DNA from 2 places in the Komagataeibacter sucrofermentans DSM 15973 genome. Region 2 is predicted to be linked to the other one. Evidence: riboswitches for the same ligand, from Rfam matches in the RefSeq annotation. Region 2 holds a riboswitch; the other holds the start of a gene.

Region 1 (4,211 bases), 670 kb from region 2:
TGCCCTGGCGCAGCCCCACAAGCTGCCCGAGCAGGGTCGCGCGAGTCAGCGATGTCCAGATATGGGTCGGCTGCACCTGCCGCACCCAGGCATCAAGCCGGTGCAGCATCAGCGCGGGGGATGACGTATCCTCGGCCAGCACGACCGGTGTCAGCCCGGCCTTGCGCAGGGCTGGCATGGCGCGGCCATTGCGCGGGGAGAGCGCAGCGACATCAACACTGTGCCCGTTTGCGCGGCATACCTCCACGATATCGGGTATGGGCAGGGCAGCGCCACCACCCTCGAACGTGTTGATGACATAGGCGATCCGCATGACCCTCTCCCCCCACACCGATGGTCATGGGTTCTCTCAGCTTTCAGGCGGCGGCTGTTTTACCATGCGAGAGGAAATACACAATGTCCCGGGCGGCGCGGCTGGCAGCGCTCTCGTTGGGCACGGTATGGAAGGTGGCGGCAAATGCCTCCTGCTGGCGTGGCGCATAAAGTTCCTGCTGCGCCTGCGCCACGGCAAGGGCATGGGGCAGTTCATCCACCCGGTCGATCACCTGCCCCATGTTCCAGTGGGCATAGTTGGGATTATCCCGCCACCGCGCCCCGTGCGAATTGAGAAAGATGCACGGCCGCGGCCGGTAGATCCATTCATAGATCTGGCTGCTGACATCGCCGAGGTAAATATCAGCCCCGCGCACATAGGACATGTCGACCGAGTTGGCGCTGCCGGTATCGATCAGGATATGCGAGAGATTGCGGATCTTCTGCGGTATCATCCGCCGCAGCCGCAGCCTGCGGTGCTCGACCGATGTATGCAGGTTGCGCCGGAACAGCATGACATGGGGCGCGAAGATCAGGTTGTAGTCATCCTGCCGCGCAAACCAGTCAAGCACCTCAAGCCCCATGTCCCACCATGAGGACAGGACGGGATCGAAATGCGGGTTGTACAGCACGGTCGGGCGGTCATTATCAAAGAACCGGCGGCGTCTGGACAGGTCAACAATATCGAATTTGGGGTAGCCGACCACGGAATGTGCATCAGGCCGGATGAGGCGGCTGGCCTGCATGCGCTCGCGCGTCTTTTCACCGGGCAGCAGCACCAGATCGAAAAACCGCGTCACATCCCGAAACCCGATGGAGCGGTCGCCCGCACCGTGGGGGAAATAGATCAGCTTGATATCGAGCCGGAAATGGCTCTTGAGCAGGGCGGATGTGGTCTCGGGCACCACTAACGCGTCAAAGCGGGAGAACAGGCGCACATTCTCGCGCAGGTTGGCAATGCGGCGGAAAGGCAGGAAGGAACGGGCCACCACGTTGACGGCACGCGCGAGCAGGCTGATGTCGATGCGGACGAAGGTGACATTCTGCGCACACGCGGCCACCGTGCGGCGCACATGCGCCTCCTGCTCCACCGATGAGGTAATGACCGTCACATCCTGCCCCAATGCGACGAGCTGGCAGATGATGGGGGCCGTGTGCGAAACCTGGTGGATACAGTCGTGGTTGAACAGAAAGCCGATCTTCATGCCATGCAATGCCATGCCTGTAACTATGTCGGTTTTTTACCGCAATAAATAGCCGTTGATCATGGCCTTGACCGTTTTTTAGCACCTCCGCCGACAGGAGAGAATACCCCATCCTCCCGCCATTGCGCTGATTGCCTGACGTTTGCGCGAACAGGCATGACCCCATCACATATCCGTTTACTGTCAGGCGCAGGCCAGGACGGGACCGCGGCTTTCATGCCCGATCCGCGCAATATTGAAGGGGGTGGTCTGGTATATCTGGTTGATCCAGTTGCCTGCCAGCAGGTGCGCATGCGCGCGCCAGCGATTGATGGGGCGCAGGGCCGGGTCATCATGGGGGAAGTAGTTGTGCGGCACCGCAATATCGAGCCCCCTCTCGCGATCGCGGAAATATTCATCCGCCAGCGAGGTGGAATCATATTCAAGGTGGTTGAACATGTGCAGCGCATGGTGCCGCGGATCATCAAGCAGGCACAGGCCGGTCTCGGGGCTTTCGGCCAGAACGGTCATGTCGGTGTTGCGTGGCAGGTCGGCGCGCCGCACCTCCGTCCAGCGCGAGACGGGAATGGACAGGTCATCGGCAAAGCCGAGCAGGTAGGGCGAGGTCGGGGCGAGGATGCGGTGGTCATACACCCCGAACGCCTTGCGGGCGAGCGCGTGCTTGGGCATGCCATGAAAGTGGTGCACCGCGGCCTGGGCTGCCCAGCAGATGTTGAAACATCGGTGCACGTTGGTCAGGGTCCAGTCGAACACGCGGCGCAGTTCATCCCAGTAGGTCACCTCGGCAAAGGGCAGGCGCTCGACGGGGGCGCCGGTGATGATGAAGCCATCGAACCGCGCGTTGCGCACATCCTCCCACGCCCGGTAAAACGAGGTCATGTGACTGGCTGAAGCATTGCGCGGCACATGCCCGCTCATGCGCACCAGCGTGAGTTCGACCTGCAGCGGCGTTGCGCCGATAAGGCGGGCGATCTGGGTCTCGGTGCGGATCTTGTTGGGCATGAGGTTGAGCAGCCCGATGCGCAGCGGGCGGATATCCTGCCGTATGGCGTCGGTCTCGCCCATCACCATCACGCCTTCGGCTTCAAGCGTGCCGCGGGCGGGGAGATCATCGGGTATTCTTATGGGCATTGCCGCGTCCATCCTCAATTACGAGGGGCATGACGCGCTACGTGGCATGATCCGTTTTGTTGCCGGCCTGGCCACATCCCCCCTTGCGGGAGCGCCACCTTGCCCGGCACGGCAGGTTGGCGTTGGGCGTCGCCCCAACTCCTGATGCAGGCCGCGCTTTTACGTGTTTTCTGTTACGATTGCAAGACCATACGCACCGGCACGACACGCGGCGTGGCTCACGTTTCCATCAGCGACAGCCGTGCATTTTCAGATATGGCCAGCAGCAACAGCGTTCAGGCATGGGTCAGGATGCTCTGGCGGCCCCTCTCCGATGGCTGTGGGCGACCGGGCAGGCCGCCCTGCACCTGATTGCAGCCAAACGCGTTGAGGTGCGTCCACCGTGATGGGAATGTTCATGCCCTGCGCCAGGCTGATGATACTGCGGATGGATGCCCGCGAACCCGCGCCCGGGCGGTTCGTGCACAAAGACGCGGTCGATCCTGATTTTCTGGAAGCAAAACGGGCACAGGTAGCCCGGCGAGGAATAGCCGGTGCCGCATCATCAGGCACGATGTCGCGGTTGGCCGCGCTGCTCTGCACGAAAATGCTTTCGGTAATCTCGACCTCAAGCCACGCGGGCGCAAGGCCGGAGCCTGCCAGCGCCCCTTCCACAATGCTCAGAAAACGCGCGGGGGGCGAGACATTGACCGCAATGCTTGCCTGCCTAGGCCAGCCTGCCGCCTCCAGGCAGGCGGCCCGCCTTATTTGCGCCACGCCCCTGCCCCACGCTGGCCCGCGTGGCGGATGCGGGACTTCGATCGGGCACGATTGTTTGTATAAACGCCTGTCCACGCGCCTGCGTTGTCGGCAGGCAGGCGCGAAAGTCCGCGCAGGATTGGCCAGAAGCGAGAAAGAACCCATGAAGATAGCCCAGTGGATGCAGCATTCCGGTGTCGCGTTTGGAACGAGCGGCGCGCGCGGCCTTGTCAGCGCGATGAAGGATTCGGTCTGCTTCGCCTACACGGTGGGCTATCTGCGGCATCTGGCCAGCCTCGGCGAGTTCGCGCCGGGTGCTGCCGTGGCCGTGGCGGGGGACCTGCGCCCGAGTACGCCGCGCATCCTGCGCGCCTGTGCCGCCGCGATCCGTTACATGCATGGCGTGCCGGTCTTTTGCGGTTACGTGCCCACACCGGCTTTGTGCCTGCACGCATTTGCGCACGGCATGCCCTCGCTCATGGTTACGGGCAGCCATATCCCGGCCGATCGCAACGGCATCAAGTTCAACCGCGCGCGCGGCGAGTTCCTCAAGCCTGACGAGGCAGCAATGCGCGCGCTTGACGTGAGCCTGCCCGAAGGCTGGTTCGATGCCGAAGGCACGCTGACCGCCCCACCCGACCTGCCACCCGTGACAGATGTGGTGCCCGGCTTCGTGGCCCGTTACCGTGATTTCTTTGGCGCCGATGCGCTGGCGAGGCTGAAACTGGGCATTTACCAGCATTCTGCCGTGGGGCGCGACGTGCTGGTGCAGATTGTCGAGGCCCTTGGCGCCACCGCCGTGCCCCTCGGCCGCATGGACAGCTT
Region 2 (4,211 bases):
CTGCCTGTCGCCATCATGGGACTGTGGGGCGCAAATGCGGCATGGGCGGAAGGCGGCCCGGTGATTCTGGCGCAGCATCCCGGCACCGAACTCGACCGGCAGGCCCGGCTGCTGGTCTCGCCCGACCTGCATGATGCTGCGATGCAGAACGAACGCCCGGTGCTGCTGACCGGCTCGGGCCACCTGTCGGATGACCCGGCCCGCACGGCGCTGTTCGTGCAGTTGCAATCGGCCAGCCTGTGTGGCTCGGCGGGGTGCTCCACCTCCGTTTACCTGCCAGACGGGCGCAAATGGATACAGATCCTTGATTCCGTCAGCGGCCCGATCACCATCGCGCCCGAGATGCATGAAGGCATGCACGACCTGCTGGTTGATGGCACGGATCGCTGGATCTGGAACGGCAGCACCTATACCGACACGCAGGCTACTGCCGAACCTGCCCCGCCCCGATAACAGGCAGAAAAGACAAAAGTTTTTGGTAAAGCTTTTTTCAAAAAGCTTTGAAAGACGCCGCCTTTTTAAAAAAAGGCGGCACCCAAAAACTTTTACTTTCCTAGAGGGTGTTATGCACCTTGGGCGAGCATAGCTGCATTTCTAAGCATGAAGCACGCGAACGCAATGACATGGAGACTTGCGAGTGTTGAAGCGTAACGCTCGTAATCTTTGACGAGCCTACGACAACGTGTTGCCCATGCGAAAGATCGCTCGACAACCCATCGGCGCGGCAGCAGCACAAAGCCGCGTTTGGCTTCGGACAACCTGACGACCTCAAGGGCGATCCCCTGGGCCCGTGCTGCCCTGGCAGGCTTCTCGCCGGTATATCCCTGATCGACATAGGCCAGTTCAACGCTCTCGTCCGTCGCGTCCTGAATGGCGGCGGCAAGACGTCCGACTTCGGCGCGATCATCCCGACTGGCTGGTGTGACATGCAGGGCCAGCAGATACCCCAATGTGTCCACGGCCATGTGCAGCTTTGATCCCCTTTTGCGCTTGGCCCCATCATATCCGGCGCGGGAACCGCTTTCCGGCGTCGAACGTAATGTCCGGCTGTCGATAATGGCTGCCGTTGGCTCCGCCCTGCGGCCAGAAGCGATACGCAGCACGGCACGCAGATCAGACACCAACGCGTCAAAACAACCTGCCTCCATCCAGCGACGGGATTGCTGGTAGACCGCCGACCACGGCGGAAGGTCATTCGGCATGGCGCGCCAGGCAATTCCGTAGCGGATCACGTAACGCAATCCATTGAACAGTTCGCGCAATGCGTGATGTCGTTGGTGCGCATCCTCGCGCATCAGAACCAGATACGGGACAACCAGAGACCATTCTTCATCTGATACATCAGAGGGATACGGTTTGCGTGCAGGCGTCATCCCTCATTACTGCACCAATCAGGCACGAAAATACATAACACCCTCTAAATAATCATCAAATAATGACATTATTATTTTACTTGCTGTTGATATGATAATTTATTTCAATGATGCAAATACATCAATTATGGAATATTATTGCATCAATATTCCAATATTTCCCCAAAACATACCCTGACGACAATAACATTTTCCATGATTGTCTGGAACAGTTCCCGCTCCATTATTAAAAACGGCTGTTACAGTCCGGTCATCATTCCTGAAAATGACATGCGCACAGCCAGACCATGATGGCCACAGTCAGGATAACGATTTGGGGGAAAGCTGGAGCGGGTGAAGGGAATCGAACCCTCGTATGCAGCTTGGGAAGCTGCCGTTCTACCATTGAACTACACCCGCAGGCCCGCCTTCTATACTGCACAAGCATGGCAGATGCAATCACCCCTTTACAGGTCAGGCCAGCAGTTGACGCACCCGGCCCTGATCCGCAATAAGCATCATGCCCGGGCATGGTTGCGCCCGGACCCTCGTGATTTGATACGGCCGGCTTGCGGCGAGGTAAAACATACGCGCTAAAGAGGCCTGATCCCGCCGGTGACAGGGCGCGGGCATCATGGTTTCCACGGTCGTGCACCGCCTTCGGGCCAGACCGCCGGGCAGCAACCGGCTCTGGCCTGCTTTCACACCACCCTGTTTGCAGGAACTGCTACCCACCATGACTGACCAGCCCGACCCCAAATCCTTTCGCCCCGCAACGCGCCTGATCAATGCGGGCCTCGAGCGCACGCCCTATGGCGAGACCAGCGAGGCGATGTTCCTGACCTCCGGCTTTGTCTATGACAGCGCCGAGCAGGCAGAAGGCACCTTTACCGGCGATGTCTCGCACTACCAGTACACCCGCTTTGGCAACCCCACGGTGGCCAATCTCGAGCGCCGCCTGTGCGACCTTGAAGGCGCTGAAGCCTGTGCCCTGACCTCCACCGGCATGGGGGCTGTGTCCTCCGCACTGCTGGCACAGGTGCGCGCGGGCGACCGCGTGGTGGCCTCGCGCGCGCTGTTCGGCTCGTGCCACTGGATCGTCTCCGAACTGCTGCCGCGCTACGGCGTGGAGACGGTGTTCGTCGATGGCGGCGACATGGCGGCGTGGAAAGACGCACTTGGCAAGCCCACCCGCGCGGTCCTGCTGGAAAGCCCGTCGAACCCCATGCTCGACGTGCTCGACATCCGCATGATCTGCGACCTTGCGCACAAGGCAGGCGCGACCGTGGTGGTCGATAACGTGTTCGCCACCCCGCTCTACCAGAAGCCGCTCGAACTCGGGGCCGACGTGGTGGTGTATTCATGCACCAAGCACATCGATGGTCAGGGCCGCGTGCTCGGTGGCGCCGTGCTGGGCGCGGAAAAATGGATCAACGAGGTGCTGCGTCCCTTCCAGCGCAATACCGGCAACAGTCTCTCGCCGTTCAATGCGTGGGTCATGCTCAAGAGCATCGAAACCTTGGCCCTGCGCGTCAACGCCATGACGCAGAACGCCGCGAAAGTGGCCGACTTCCTGGCCGAAGCACCCGGCATTGCCCGCGTGTTCTATCCCGGCCGCAAGGACCACCCGCAATACGAACTGGCCAGCAAGCAGATGGCGGCTGGCTCCACGCTGGTGGCATTTGAGGTCGAGGGCGGCAAGGCGGGGGCGTTTGCCTTCATGAACGCGCTGCGGCTGATCTCGATCTCGAACAACCTTGGCGATGCCCGCTCGCTGGTCACGCATCCGGCCACGACCACCCACATGAAGCTCGCACCTGAAGAGCGCGCCCGCCTTGGCATTACCGATGGCGCGATCCGCTTCTCGGTCGGGCTGGAAGATGCCGATGACCTGATCGATGACCTCAAGCGCGGCCTTGCGGCGCTGGCCAACCGGTAAACGCAGGAGCGTCGCCACCATGAGCAAGAACAGGCCTTTCCTTCCCCCTGGCGGGGAAGGTGCTGACGCCGCACTGGGCGAGACACTGGACAATACGCCATGTTTCGAGGCGACGACCGACAGGGTGCGCGTGGTGGTCCAGACCTTCTGGCTCGATGACCAGTCCGAACCCGATGAGCACCGCTATGTGTGGGCTTACCGGGTGCGGATCGAGAACCACGGCGACACGGCGGTGCAGCTCCTGCGTCGCAGCTGGCGCATCGTGGACGGGCAGGGCCGGATCGAACGGGTGGAAGGCGAAGGCGTGGTGGGCGAGCAGCCCCTGATCGACGCCGCCGCCAGTTTTGAATACATGTCGGGCGCTGCCCTTGAAACGCCAACCGGCTTCATGGGCGGGCAGTACCACATGGTCCGCCCGGCCAGCCGGGAGCACTTCGATATCAGCATTCCGGTCTTCAGCCTCGACAGCCCGCACCACCCGACCATCCTGCATTAAGTTTTTCCTCCGTGGCCTGTCCCTGCCGGGCGGGCCCCTGCAACAAGAACCCACAAGCATGACCCCCATCGATTCCCGCCCCACCCGCACGGAAGCAGAAGACGCCGTACGCACCCTGCTGCGCTGGGCGGGCGAAGACCCCGACCGCGAAGGCCTGCGTGACACGCCTGCCCGCGTCATCAAATCCTATGGCGAATTCTTCGCAGGCTATGCCGAAGACCCGGTGGACATGCTGCGCCGCACCTTCTCCGAAGTGGACGATTATGACGAGATGGTGCTGCTGCGCGATATCCGCGTGGAGAGCCATTGCGAGCACCACATGGTGCCCATCATTGGCGTGGCGCATGTGGCCTACCTGCCGCGCAAGCGGGTGGTGGGCATTTCCAAGCTGGCCCGCGTGGTCGATGCCTATGCCCGGCGCTTC

The links. A riboswitch is a leader RNA that binds a small molecule or an ion and turns the genes downstream of it on or off. The one in region 2 is predicted to bind S-adenosylmethionine.
Region 1: it holds a riboswitch for S-adenosylmethionine, as region 2 does, so the genes downstream of both, metA (homoserine O-succinyltransferase) here and metZ (O-succinylhomoserine sulfhydrylase) in region 2, are expected to answer to the same signal.

What each region holds. Positions count from the first base shown of each region.
Region 1 is NZ_CP137157.1:1,022,605-1,026,815, reverse strand. It holds gene R5N89_RS04865 (glycosyltransferase family 4 protein) at 1-313, opposite strand, end outside; gene R5N89_RS04860 (hypothetical protein) at 357-1,517, opposite strand; gene metA (homoserine O-succinyltransferase) at 1,701-2,648, opposite strand; SAM-I-IV-variant riboswitch at 2,694-2,801, opposite strand; gene R5N89_RS04850 (hypothetical protein) at 2,898-3,404, opposite strand; gene R5N89_RS04845 (phosphomannomutase) at 3,568-4,211, shown strand, end outside.
Region 2 is NZ_CP137157.1:347,852-352,062, reverse strand. It holds gene R5N89_RS01695 (hypothetical protein) at 1-453, shown strand, start outside; gene R5N89_RS01690 (IS5 family transposase) at 564-1,373, opposite strand; tRNA gene R5N89_RS01685 (tRNA-Gly) at 1,699-1,772, opposite strand; SAM riboswitch at 1,890-1,970, shown strand; gene metZ (O-succinylhomoserine sulfhydrylase) at 2,089-3,291, shown strand; gene apaG (Co2+/Mg2+ efflux protein ApaG) at 3,377-3,787, shown strand; gene folE (GTP cyclohydrolase I FolE) at 3,846-4,211, shown strand, end outside.